Regions from separate parts of the Streptomyces sp. NPDC044571 genome, predicted to be linked through region 2. Evidence: riboswitches for the same ligand, from Rfam matches in the RefSeq annotation. Region 2 holds a riboswitch; each other region holds the start of a gene.

The links. A riboswitch is a leader RNA that binds a small molecule or an ion and turns the genes downstream of it on or off. The one in region 2 is predicted to bind cyclic di-AMP.
Positions count from the first base shown of each region.
Region 1: it holds a riboswitch for cyclic di-AMP, as region 2 does, so the genes downstream of both, AB0B01_RS15775 (transglycosylase family protein) here and AB0B01_RS08010 (M23 family metallopeptidase) in region 2, are expected to answer to the same signal.
Region 3: it holds a riboswitch for cyclic di-AMP, as region 2 does, so the genes downstream of both, AB0B01_RS12880 (LysM peptidoglycan-binding domain-containing M23 family metallopeptidase) here and AB0B01_RS08010 (M23 family metallopeptidase) in region 2, are expected to answer to the same signal.

Region 1 covers NZ_JBEZBN010000025.1:25,294-29,654, reverse strand. Annotated here, with positions in the region: gene eno (phosphopyruvate hydratase) at 1-1,065, opposite strand, end outside; gene AB0B01_RS15775 (transglycosylase family protein) at 1,321-2,016, opposite strand; cyclic di-AMP (ydaO/yuaA leader) riboswitch at 2,019-2,187, opposite strand; gene AB0B01_RS15770 (transglycosylase family protein) at 2,470-3,495, opposite strand; gene AB0B01_RS15765 (cytochrome P450) at 3,598-4,361, opposite strand, start outside.
Region 2 covers NZ_JBEZBN010000010.1:100,747-105,107, forward strand. Annotated here, with positions in the region: gene AB0B01_RS08005 (GntR family transcriptional regulator) at 1-487, opposite strand, end outside; gene AB0B01_RS08010 (M23 family metallopeptidase) at 702-1,496, opposite strand; cyclic di-AMP (ydaO/yuaA leader) riboswitch at 1,510-1,668, opposite strand; gene AB0B01_RS08015 (pitrilysin family protein) at 1,853-3,220, opposite strand; gene AB0B01_RS08020 (pitrilysin family protein) at 3,241-4,361, opposite strand, start outside.
Region 3 covers NZ_JBEZBN010000019.1:54,571-58,931, forward strand. Annotated here, with positions in the region: gene AB0B01_RS12865 (aspartate aminotransferase family protein) at 1-1,013, shown strand, start outside; gene AB0B01_RS12870 (SRPBCC family protein) at 1,199-1,534, opposite strand; gene AB0B01_RS12875 (tyrosine-protein phosphatase) at 1,698-2,504, opposite strand; cyclic di-AMP (ydaO/yuaA leader) riboswitch at 2,783-2,989, shown strand; gene AB0B01_RS12880 (LysM peptidoglycan-binding domain-containing M23 family metallopeptidase) at 2,994-3,950, shown strand; gene AB0B01_RS12885 (SGNH/GDSL hydrolase family protein) at 4,118-4,361, shown strand, end outside.

The DNA of each region.
Region 1 (4,361 bases), on a different contig from region 2:
CTGGGCCATCTCGACGGCGTCGAGGGTCTCGGTCAGCGAACCGATCTGGTTCACCTTCACGAGCAGGGCGTTCGCGGAGCCCTCCTCGATACCGCGGGCCAGGCGCTCCGGGTTGGTGACGAACAGGTCGTCGCCGACGATCTGGACCTTGGAGCCGAGGCGGTCGGTGACGGTCTTCCAGCCGGCCCAGTCGTCCTCGAACAGCGGGTCCTCGATGGAGACGAGCGGGTACGCCGCGACGAGCTCCTCGTAGTACTCGGTCATCTCGGCGGCCGAGCGGGACTGGCCCTCGAACTCGTACTTGCCGTCCTTGTAGAACTCGGACGCGGCGACGTCGAGCGCCAGCGCGATGTCCTTGCCCGGGGTGTAGCCGGCCTGCTTGATGGCCTCGACGATGAGGTCGAGCGCGGCGCGGTTGGACTCCAGGTTCGGGGCGAAGCCGCCCTCGTCGCCCAGGCCGGTGGAGAGGCCCTTGGTGTGGAGGACCTTCTTGAGGGTGTGGTAGACCTCCGCGCCCCAGCGCAGTGCCTCGGAGAAGGACTCCGCGCCGATCGGGGCGATCATGAACTCCTGGATGTCCACGTTGGAGTCGGCGTGCGACCCACCGTTGAGGATGTTCATCATCGGAACGGGCAGCAGGTGCGCGTTCGGGCCGCCGAGGTAGCGGAAGAGGGGGAGGTCGGAGGCCTCGGACGCGGCGTGCGCGACGGCGAGGGAGACGCCGAGGATGGCGTTGGCGCCGAGCGAGCCCTTGTTGTCGGTGGCGTCCAGGTCGAACATGGCCTGGTCGATCAGACGCTGCTCGGTGGCGTCGTAGCCGACGAGCTCCGGGCCGATCTGCTCGATGACCGCGAGGACGGCCTTCTCGACACCCTTGCCCATGTAGCGGTTGGGGTCACCGTCGCGGAGCTCGATGGCCTCGAAGGCACCGGTGGAGGCGCCGGACGGAACTGCAGCACGGCCGGTGCTGCCATCGTCGAGGCCCACCTCGACCTCGACCGTGGGGTTGCCTCGGGAGTCCAGGATTTCCCGGGCTACGACGACGTCGATGGACGGCACGAGCATCTCCTTCTGGGATGTGACGCTGGATGTGCGGTGGCGGGAGGCCGCGGGACGGCCCTGCCGACTAGAGCCTAACCGGCTCCGGGCACTGGGCCGCCCGACCGCCCGGCTCCTGGGACGAAAAAGGGCCCGAATACCCCGCTTCCGGGACATAGGGACCCTGATCACGGCCTTGATCACGGCCTTGATCACGACCTGCACGTGCCGCCGCCCGGCGCGTGCGGAGACGCGCCGGGCGGCGGGGAGTGCGTGCGGGGGTCAGCTGAGCTTCAGCTTCTGCCCCGGGAAGATCAGGTCGGCGTCCTTGACCGTCTCCTTGTTCAGCTCGAAGAGCTTCTCCCAGCCGCCCTTGACGCCGTTGGCCTCGGCGATGGTGCTGAGGGTGTCGCCGGCCTTGACCTCGTACGAGCCGGTGCCGGCCGGAGCGGCGGCCGGGGCCTCGGAGCGCTCGGAGCGGGTGGTCGGCGCCTCGGCGCGCTTCGGCTCGGTCTTCTTCGGCTGCGTCTTCTGCGGCTGGGTCTTCTGCGGCTGGGTCTTCTGCTCCGTCTTCTTCGGGGTGTCGGTCCCACCACCGGTGTAGGAAGAGTTCGACAGGCCGACGCCGCAGGACGGCCAGGCACCCTTGCCCTGACCCTTGAGGACCTTCTCGGCGATGGCTATCTGCTGCGCCTTGGAGGCCTGGTTTGCCTGCGCGGCGTACGCCTTGCCGCCGTACGCGGCCCAGGTGGAGGACGAGAACTGCAGGCCGCCGTAGTAGCCGTTGCCCGTGTTGATGGCCCAGTTGCCGCCGGACTCGCACTGCGCGACGCGGTCCCACTCGGAGGCGGTCGCGGCACTGGCCGAGCCGGCTGCCATCAGGGGTGCCGCGACGGCGACGCCGGCGACGCCGGCGAGCGTGACGATGCGTGCGGCCTTGGAGGCGCGGCGGTGCTTGCCCTTGCCGGAAAGCAGCATGGAGTTCTCCTCACCGACGCCTACGAGGTGAGCTGTCGGGTTCGGGCCGATGTTGCCCGGCCGCGCGACTGGCGCGCGGCTTCACCCCAAGCCGTTCCCTGACCATCTCTCAATGGCCGGGCCCGGCACCTACCTTGGGTCCCCCGCTCCTGCCTTCGGCGCTTGACGCGACGACTGTTCCCCCCGTCCGCCGGCAGGATTCGGCGATGCGGTCGAAGGGGCCCGCGATGGCGGGCGGTTCAGAAGGTAGACAGGTCCCTCCCCGATGTTCAACGCGCGGCATCGGGGAGAAACGGCCCCTACTTGCGCCCCTCTTACGGGTGTTTGCGCAGGTGAGGACGGGGTTTGCGGAAGGCGCAGGGCGTGACACACCAGTTGACCGGAAGAGACGCATGTCTCACTTGCCGATAACCGACATTCAGCGCCTTCCGGGCGCCCGAACTGCCCTTATTGCTAACTTAGATCCAGATTCTGGCCGGGCTTGATCAGGTTGGCGTCCTCGCCGATGACCTGCTCATTGGCCTGGTAGAGCGCGCTCCACCCGCCCTTGACTCCCTTGGCATCCGCGATGGTCGCCAGGCTGTCGCCCGACTTGACCGTGTACGTGGGCTCCGACGCGGCATCAGGAGCGGCCGGGGTCTCCTGAGCGGGGGCACCACGGTGCTTGCCGGTGGCGGAGGCATCTCCGGTGCCCGCCGGGTCGGTGGAGGCGCCCGGGGCGCCGGGTGCCGCAGGGGCGCTCGGGTCGACCGGGGCGGGCAGCGTGGGGCTCGCCGGGTCGGTCGGGGGCGCGGGGCTCGTCGGGTCGGACGGCAGCGTCGGGGCCGTCGGCGCGGGGACCACGGGGCTCGTCGTCGGGTCGCCCGGGAACACCGGGATCGTGGTGGGGTCGTCCGGCGCCGGCATGACGGGCAGTCCGCTGGAGGGCGCGAGCGGCGCCGCGGGGAGCGTGAACGAGGGGTCCGGGGTCGGGGTCGGCGCCCCGAAGTCCGTGGCGGGCGCGCCGGAACCGCCGGCCGGGACGGCGTCGTCCGGGCGGGAGGGCGTGGGGGCGATCGGCCCGTGGGTGCCGGGCGTACCCGGGTCCACCGCGGCGGCGGGCGACTGCTGGGTCAGCCCGGCCCCGGCGGCGCACAGCTGCCAGGCTTCGGGGCCCTGGGAGGCCAGCACCCGTTCGGCGACGGCGATCTGCTGGGAACGGCTGGCGAGGTCGGGCCGCGCAGCGTAGGTGAGGCCGCCCGCGTTGTTCCACTGCTCCTGGGTGAACTGGAGTCCGCCGTAGGCACCGCTGCCGGAGTCGGCGCTCCAGGAGCCGCCACTCTCGCACTCTGCGACCTTGTCCCACGTGGAGGCGTCCGCCGCGCTCGCGCCGGTGGCGGCGAGCAGGGGCAGGGCCAACGCGGAGCCGGTGACTCCGGCGGTGACGACAATCGCGGGTACCTGGCGGGGGCGTCTGTGGCGGCCGTTCCCGGAACGCATGAGCTGCACCTTTCGCATAACGGCTGGGTAACGGCAGAACCTAGCGGCCTTCTCACGATTGTCACAAGTTCGGTCGGAAACTGACTCGCGGTCAGGTGGCGTTCACTCGTTCCTGGCTGTGAAGCGGACGGGGAGAGTGCGCAGGCCACGCATGATCAGTCCGCCGCGCCAGCGCAGCTCCGTTGGCGGAACGGCGAGTTCCAGATCTGGCAGACGCGTGAGCAAAGTCGCAAGCGCGGTCTGTCCTTCGAGTCGCGCGAGCGGAGCCCCCAGGCAGTAGTGGATGCCGTGCCCGTAGCCGAGGTGCTGGTTGTCACTCCGGGAGAGGTCCAGGGTGTCCGGATCGGCGAACCGCTCGGGGTCCCGGTCGGCGGCCGCGAGGACGACCAGCACCGGGTCGCCGGCCGCGATCTCCTGCCCGCCGAGGGTCAGCGGCTCGGTGGCGAACCGCCAGGTGGCCAGCTCCACGGGGCCGTCGTAGCGCAGCAGCTCCTCCACGCCGGTCTCCAGCAGGGACCGCTCCCCGGCGGCGAGCGAGGCCTGCAGCCGCGTGCGCTGGTCCGGGTTCACGAAAAGGGCATGCAGCCCGTTTCCGATCAAATTAACGGTGGTTTCGAACCCGGCGAAGAGGAGGATGAAGGCCATGGCGGTGGCCTCGACCTCGGTCAGGTGGTCGCCGTGGTCGCTCGCCCGGATCAGGTCCGAGATGAGGTCATAGCCCAGATCATCCCTTTTGCGGTGGATGAGTTCGCCGAGGTAGGTGCGCATCTGCTTCACGGAGCGGGCGACCCCGCCGCGCGGCCCGCCGCCGTGGCGGATCATCATCCCGGCCCAGTCGCGGAAGTCGTCCTGGTCCTCGCGCGGGA
Region 2 (4,361 bases):
GGGCCTGGACGGCGTACATCCAGGCGATCTTGTGCCGCATCTGGGTGAGCAGCGCGATCAGCCCGGGGCTGCCCGAGGCCTGGGCCAGCGTCTCGTGGAACCAGCCTCCCAGGGCCCGCAGGTCCTCCCCCTGGCCCCGCCTGGCCCGCTCCTGACCCAGCCGCACCAGGCCGCGCAGCACCTTGAGATGGGCCTCCGTGCGCCGGCGGGCCGCCCGGGCGGCCGCGAGCGGCTCCAGCAGCATCCGCACCTCCAGCAGGTCGGCGGCCTCCTGCTCGGTCGGCTCGGCGACGCACGCGCCGGCGTGCCGCCGGGTGGTGACGAAGCCCTCCGACTCCAGGGTGCGCAGCGCTTCGCGGACCGGGACGCGGGAGACCCCGTAGCGGCGGGCGAGGACCTCCTCGGTCAGTCTGCCGCCCGGCTCGAACACCCCGGAGACGATGTCGTCGCGGATCGCTGTGCATACCGCGTGCGCAGGAATACGCAAGACCGGACCTCCGCCTATTTCCGACTGCCGACGCCATTTTGGCGCGGCCTTGTGGGCCGCACTGCGACTCTATTGCAACACGCGATATTTTCCGAGCACGGGCAGAAATTCCCCGGATATTTATGGCCACAACGCCAAGACCCCGGCTCGTGAGCCGGGGTCTGCGAAAGGATGTGGTGCGCGGCAGGCGGGCGTTGCAGGCCCGGCCCGTCCGTCAGACGTCGACGCCGTGCTGGCGCAGGTAGGCGACCGGGTCGATGTCCGAGCCGTACTTGGCGCCGGTACGGGCCTCGAAGTGCAGGTGCGGACCGCTGGAGTTGCCGGTGGAGCCCGACAGGCCGATCTGCTGGCCCGGGGTGACCTGCTCGCCGACGGAGACGCTCAGCGAGGACATGTGGCCGTACTGGGTGTACGTGCCGTCGTTGTGCTTGATGACGACGTTGTTGCCGTAGGCGCCGCCCCAGCCGGCCTCGACCACGGTGCCGAAGCCCACCGCGTGCACCGAGGTGCCGGAGGCCGCGTGGAAGTCGATGCCGGTGTGGCTGCCGGAGGACCACATGCCGCCACCCGCGTGGTACTGGGTGCTGATGTACGACTCGTCGAGCGGGGAGACGAAGGTGTTGAGGCGCTTGCGCTCCTCCTCGCGGGCCGCACGCTCCGCGGCCTCGCGCTCCGCCTTGGCCTTCTCCTCGGCCTTCTGCTTGGCCTCGGCGGCCCGGGCCTTGGCGTCGGCCTCGGCCTTCGCCTTGGCGGCGGCGGCATCGGCCGCGTTCTGCTGCGCCTCGGCCTGGGCCTCGATCTCGCCCGCGAGGTCCTCGGCGGTGACCACGGCGTTCAGGCCGGTGTCCTCCATCGAGGGGGTCTTGTCCGAGGCGGCGAACGCCGGTCCGGCCAGGGAGCCCACGACACCGGTGGTGGCGAGGGCGGCGATGCCGGCGTAACCGGCGGTCTTGCGGCTCAGACGGCTGGAACCACGGTGCTTACCGGCGGCACGACTGCCAAACGCCATGAAGGGGCTGATCCTTTCCTTCCTTCTCGCCTACCGGGTTAGCTGACGGGTTCGGAGCAGGAAGGTCTCCTACGGGCCCCCTCTGGCGAGGCGGTCCGATTCACCCCAGGGACGCATGTGGGTCCCCGGCTCCCCAGGCTCGCGCCTGACGGGGACTCGGCGATCGCTGCCCGGTGCCGCGGGTGCGGCGCGTACAACTGACGGACAGCACGCCCGACGCTAGGCGGATCATCAGTCAATCGCCAAACAGACGCGCTCTTTTGTTGCGTACGCCACAGCCCATACGAGCCCGCTCTCCGCCAAACAGACAAAAAGGGCTCCGGCGGACAAGCCCGCCGGAGCCCCGGAAGTGTCGGTCAGTTGCCGACGACGGTCACCTCGCCGATCCCGAGGGCGCGCACCGGCTCCTCGATCTGCGCCGCATCACCGACCAGCACCGTGACCAGGCGGTCCACCGGGAAGGCCGCCAGGACCGCCGAAGTCGCCTCCACCGTGCCGGTTTCGGCCAGCTGGGCGTACAACTGCGCCTGGTAGTCGTCCGGAAGCTCCTGCTCGACCTGGTCGGCCAGGGTGCCCGCGACGGCCGCCGCCGTCTCGAACTTCAGCGGGGCCACCCCCACCAAGTTCTGTACGGCCACGTCCCGTTCGGCGTCGGTGAGGCCGCCCTCGGCGAGGGTGCGCAGCACCTTCCAGAGGTCGTCCAGCGCCGGGCCGGTGTTGGGCGTGTCCACCGAGCCGCTGATGGCGAGCATCGAGGCGCCCTTGCCGTCGGCGGTGGAGCGCAGCACCTGGCCGAAGGCGCGCACGCCGTAGGTGTAGCCCTTCTCCTCGCGCAGCACCTTGTCCAGGCGGGAGGTGAGGGTGCCGCCCAGGCAGTACGTGCCGAGCACCTGCGCCGCCCAGACCCGGTCGTGACGGTCCGGCCCGATCCGGCCGATGAGCAGCTGCGTCTGGACCGCGCCGGGCCGGTCCACGATGATCACGCGGCCGGTGTCGTCGGCGGTCACCGGGGGCACCGGGTGCGGGGCCGCGGTGTTGCCGGTCCAGGCGCCCAGCGTGTCGGCGAGGACGGCGTCCAGGTCGATTCCGGTCAGGTCGCCGACGACCACCGCGGTGGCGGTGGCGGGGCGTACGTGGGCCTCGTAGAAGGCGCGTACGGCCGCGGAGTCGATCCGGGCGACCGTCTCCTCGGTGCCCTGGCGGGGCCTCGACATCCGCAGGGAGGCCGGGAAGAGCTGCCGGGACAGCTCCTTGGCGGCGCGGCGCTGCGGGTTGGCCAGCTCGTGCGGGATCTCGTCGAGCCGGTTGCGCACCAGCCGGTCGACCTCGCTGTCGGCGAAAGCCGGCGCGCGCAGGGCATCGGCGAGCAGACCGAGCGCCTTCGCCAGCCGGGAGGCCGGGACCTCCAGCGAGAGGCGCAGGCCGGGGTGGTCGGCATGTGCGTCGAGCGTGGCGCCGCAGCGCTCCAGCTCGGCCGCGAACTCCTCGGCGGAGTGCTTGTCGGTGCCCTCGGACAGCGCGCGGGCCATGATGGTCGCCACCCCGTCCAGGCCCTGCGGCTCGGCGTCCAGCGGGGCGGCGAGGTTGACCTCGACCGCGATCACCTTCTGGCCGGGCCGGTGGCAGCGCAGCACCGTCAGGCCGCTCGGCAGCGCACCGCGCTCGGGGGCGGGGAAGGCCCACGGCTTGGGCTGCCCGGCCTGCGGCTGCGGGTGGAAGGTCATCGTGACGGCTGCGGTGTCGCTCACTGCTCCGCCCCCTCGTTCTCGTTCTCGGTCTCGGTCGCCGCGGAGCCGCCGGCCTCGTAGGCCTCGTCGGCCTCGTCGGCCTCGTCGGCCTCGTCGGCCGCGAGCGGCTCGTACACCAGCACCGCGCGGTTGTCGGGGCGCAGTCGGGCCGCGGCCACGGCCTGCACCTCCTCGGGGGTGATGTCGAGGACGCGTTGGACGGCGGTCAGGGCGAGCTGCGGGTCGCCGAACAGCACCGCGAAGCGGCACAGTTCGTCGGCGCGGCCGGCCACCGTGCTCAGCCGGTCCAGCCACTCCCGCTCCAGCTGCGCCTGGGCGCGCTCCATCTCCTCGGCCGTCGGACCCTCAGCGGCGAACCGCGCGAGCTCCTCGTCGACGGCCGCCTCGATGGCGGGCACCTCGACCCCGCTGGAGGTCTTCACGTCCAGCCAGCCCAGCGAGGGGGCGCCGGCGAGCCGCAGCATGCCGAACCCCGCCGCGACGGCGCTCTGGTCACGGCGTACCAGGCGGTTGTGCAGCCGGGAGGACTCCCCGCCGCCGAGGATGGTCAGCGCGACGTCCGCTGCGTCGCACGCACGGGTGCCGTCGTGCGGGAGCCGGTAGGCGGCCATCAGCGCGCGGGCCGGGACCTCCTCGGTGATCTCCTCCCGCAGCTCACGGCCCATGATCTCCGGCAGCGTGCCGTCGCGCGGCGGCTGCTTGCCGTCGTGGCCGGGGATGGTGCCGAAGTACTTCTCGATCCAGGCGAGCGTCTGCTCGGGATCGATGTCGCCGACCACCGACAGCACCGCGTTGTTGGGCGCGTAGTACGTACGGAAGAAGGTGCGGGCGTCCTCCAGGGACGCCGCGTCCAGGTCGGCCATGGAGCCGATCGGCGTGTGGTGGTACGGGTGGCCCTCGGGGTAGGCGAGGGCCGTCAGCTTCTCGAAGGCCGTGCCGTACGGGACGTTGTCGTACCGCTGCCGGCGCTCGTTCTTGACCACGTCGCGCTGGTTCTCCATGGACTCGTCGTCCAGGGCGGCCAGCAGCGAGCCCATGCGGTCCGCCTCCAGCCAGAGCGCGAGCTCCAGCTGGTGGGCCGGCATGGTCTCGAAGTAGTTGGTGCGCTCGAAGCTGG
Region 3 (4,361 bases), on a different contig from region 2:
GCACCGAGGCGGTGGAGACGGCCCTGAAGTTCGCCCGGTACGCCACCGGGCGGCCCAGGATCCTCTACTGCGACCACGCCTTCCACGGGCTCACCACCGGCTCGCTCTCCGTCAACGGCGAGGCCGGCTTCCGGGACGGCTTCGCACCGCTGCTGCCCGACACCGGGATCCCCCTCGGCGATCTGGCCGCCCTGGAGCGGGAGCTGGGGCGCGGTGACGTCGCCGCCCTCGTGGTCGAGCCGATCCAGGGCAAGGGCGTCCTCGCCGCCCCGCCCGGTTTCCTGTCCGGCGCCCAGGAACTGCTGCACCGGCACAAGGCGCTGCTGATCGCGGACGAGGTACAGACCGGCCTCGGGCGGACCGGTGACTTCTACGCCTACCAGCACGAGCCGGGCGTGGAACCGGACCTGGTCTGCGTGGCGAAGGCGCTGTCGGGCGGCTACGTGCCGGTCGGTGCGACCCTCGGCAAGGACTGGATCTTCAAGAAGGTCTACTCGTCCATGGACCGGGTCCTGGTGCACTCCGCCAGCTTCGGTTCCAACGCCCAGGCGATGGCGGCCGGACTGGCGGTGCTCTGCGTCATGGAGGACGAGGCGGTGGTCGCCCGGGCCCGCGCGACGGGAGACCTGCTGCGCGGCCGCCTCGCGGCGCTGGTGGGCGAGTACGAGCTGCTGCACGAGGTGCGGGGGCGCGGCCTGATGATCGGCATCGAGTTCGGCCGCCCGCACTCGCTGGGCCTGCGCAGCCGGTGGACCATGCTCCAGGGGGCCCGCAAGGGGCTCTTCGCGCAGATGGTGGTGGTGCCGCTGCTCCAGAAGCACCGGATCCTCACCCAGGTCTCGGGCGACCACCTGGAGGTCATCAAGCTGATCCCGCCGCTGATCATCGACGAGGCGGACGTCGACCGCTTCGTCACCGCCTTCCGCGCGGTGATGGACGAGGCGCACGAGGGCGGCGGACTGATGTGGGACTTCGGCAGGACGCTGGTGAAGCAGGCCGTCGGCAACCGCTGACGGCCGGCCCGTGTGCCGGTCGCCGCGGCAGCCGGCACACGGGCCGGGGGCCCGGCCGGGCCGTGGGGGAGGGTAGGGCGGTCAGACGCCTTGGCGCGGCGGATCACGGCCACCGTGTGGGCGACGGCCTCGGCCATGGCCGTGCGCCGGCGCTCGGCCTCCTCCGGCGGGAGCTCGTCGGCGTACTAGCCGCTGAAGGTGAGCGCGAGCCTGCCGCGGTCGTCCTCGCCGATGTCGTTGTTGACGGTCCACACGGCCCTGTCGTCGGCGCGGTGGAAGGCCACCCGCCGACCGCTGTCGAAGACCACGTCCTCGCGGAAGCGGTCGCCGCCCAGCACGACCTCACGGACCAGGCCCTGCGGGCCGCGGGACAGCACGGTGCACTCGGTGATGGCGCAGACGTACGGCAGCGGATCGGCGGCCTTGGCCACCAGCCCGGCCCAGACGTCCTCCCGGGTCAGGCGGGGCTCGGCCGTGTCGTCGTCTCCGTTGACGGGCAGGGTGAAGGCGATGCGGGTCACTTCGGCTCCCTCGTCGGATGATCTTGCCGAAGACGCCAACCGGGCAACTGCCCTGTTCATTCCGCCGGTTCGCCGCCGCCCGTCGGGGCCGCCCGTCGGCCCTGCGCGTCGGCCCTGCCCCGCGATGCGCGGGTCAGGGCCGACGGGTGCCGGACGACGCGACCTAGTCGAGCAGGTGCTCGCGCAGGCGGGTGAGGGTCGCGGGCGTGAGCCGGAGGCCCTCGGCCAGATAGCGGTCGAGGCCGCCCCAGTGATCGTCGATGGTGTCGAAGGCGGCGGTGAGGTACTCCGCACGGGCCTCGAAGAGCGGGGTGATCAGTTCCACCACCTCGGGGGAGTGGGCCTCGGACGGCTCGCCCGCGCGGCGCATCCGGTAGCGGCGGTGCGGGGCGTTCGACTCCATGTAGTCCGCGGTGATGGCCTCCCGGTCCACGCCCAGCGCGAGCAGGGTGACGGCGATCGACAGCCCCGCCCGGTCCTTCCCGGCCGCGCAGTGCATGAGGGCCGGGACGCTCGCGTCGGCGAGGGCGTGCACGACCCGGCTGTGCTCGCCGGTGCGGTTCCTGACCATCGAGCGGTACGAGGCGGTCATCCGGGCGGCGCCCTTCCCGTCACCGAGGAGGGCGCGGAGCTGGTCGAGACCGCCTTCGCGGACCATCGTCCAGAACTCCCGCCCGTCGGCTGGATCGGACAGGGGGATGTTGACGTTGCGGACGCCCGGCAGCTCGACGTCGAGGCCCTCCAGGGCGTGGTCCGCGTCGTTGCGGAAGTCGAAGATGGTGTGCAGGCCCAGCGAGGCGAGGAATTCCGTGTCCTTTTCGGTGGCATGTGCCAAATGTCCGCTTCGGAACAGTCGTCCCGGCTTGATCCTGCGCCCGTCGGTGGTCGGCAGGCCACCCACGTCGCGGAAGTTGCGCACTCCGACCAGCTCAGGTTCCACCGGTGGGGTGTGGGGTATCTGCTGGGTCACGGAATTCTCCTCCGTATCGTCGCGGATGTCCGAATTTGGACCACTTGGACGCAACCTGCCTGTACAGAAGGGTAGATCGCGTCCCCGCCCGTGAGCCAGATCATACGGTGACCGTGCGTGCCTGATCGCGGTTCTCGAATTGCCCTGTGGGGAGGGTTGTTGCCGCCGTGGAATGGACGCAGGGTGACCGGAATTCCGCCGATCCCCCACTGCCGGGAAACTGATGGGTAATTCATGGCTTGTTCCGTACGGTCCGGCTGGATTAGGTTCGCCCCGATCCGGATGGACCGCCGAATCCTGCCGCCATCCGGGAACCGCACCCGACTATTCACGCGCGCGGCAGGAGCGGGGGAACCAGGTAAGCCGCTGCTCCGGATCTTTCTTCCGGACAGCTCGGGGTGAAGCCGTACAGGTGCTGTTCCTGTCCGGCCGGACATCTCCAGTCCGAACCCGACAGCTCACCTCGCAGGCGACGGAGAGGAATTCGCCATGCCTGCAAAGGGTAAGCACCGCCGTCCCAAGTCCCGCTCCCTCGCGCGTGGTTTCGCCGTTGCCGGCACCGGCGGCGCGGCCCTCGCCCTGCCGCTGATGGGTGCCTCCGGCGCCCAGGCGGCCGGCGCCCCGGCCGCGGCTCCCCTCGCCGCTCCCGTGCAGGCCCCCCAGGCTCCGGCCGCGCTCCAGGCCGCTCCCGCCGCCGCTCCGACCGTCTACACCGTGGTGCCCGGCGACCATCTCTCCAAGATCGCCGCGGAGCGCCACCTCGCGGGCGGCTGGCAGCAGCTGTACGCCGACAACCGCGAGGCCGTCGGCGCCGACCCGTCCCTGATCCACCCCGGCCTCAAGCTGACCCTCGGCGCCGAGGCCGCGGCTGCCCCGCACGGCCCCGCCCGCAAGCAGGCCCCGGTCCAGAGTCAGGCCCCGGCCGAGAAGCAGGCCCCCGCCGAGAAGCAGGCCCCGGCGCCCAAGGCGAAGGCCCAGGCTCCGCAGGCCGCGGCCGAGGCCGCGCCGGCACCTGCCGCGAAGAGCCGGACGGCCACCGCCGCCGGCTTCGTCGCCCCGGTCGGCGGCGGGATCTCCACCCAGTACAAGACGCCCGGCGCCATGTGGTCCAGCGGCTACCACACCGGTGTCGACTTCGTCGCGAGCTCCGGCACCTCCGTCAAGGCGGTCGGCGCCGGCACCGTGGTCTCCGCCGGATGGGGCGGCGCGTACGGCAACGAGGTCGTCATCCGGCACGAGGACGGCAAGTACTCCCAGTACGGCCACCTGTCGCAGCTGTCCGTCTCGGTCGGCCAGAGCGTGGCCGCCGGGCAGCAGATCGGCCTCTCCGGCTCCACCGGCAACTCGACGGGCCCGCACCTGCACTTCGAGATCCGCACCGGCCCGTCCTACGGCTCGGACGTCGACCCGCTGGCCTACCTCCGCTCCAAGGGCGTCAGCATCTGACACCTCCCGAGGCCGGGGGGCGTCCAGATCCGCGTGAGGCCGGGGCCCGAGGGGGGTCCCGGCCTCACGCGCTGTTATTCCGCACCCGCCTCGTGGTATAGATCACGGTCCGTCAACCCCTGCCTACGGTGGCGTAAGTCACGCGCCGAGGTGGAGGATAAGGCCTCGTGGCAGCGACGACGACGACACTCAAGACCATCGGCTCGTACGCGGCGATCGGGGACAGCTTCACCGAGGGCGTGGGGGATCCGGGACCCGGGGGGAGCTTCGTCGGCTGGGCGGACCGGCTGGCCGTCCTCCTGGCCGATCAGCGCGAAGAGCACGACTTCCGGTACGCGAACCTGGCCGTACGAGGGCGCCTCCTCGACCAGATCGTGGCCGAACAGGTGCCCAGGGCCAAGGAACTCGCCC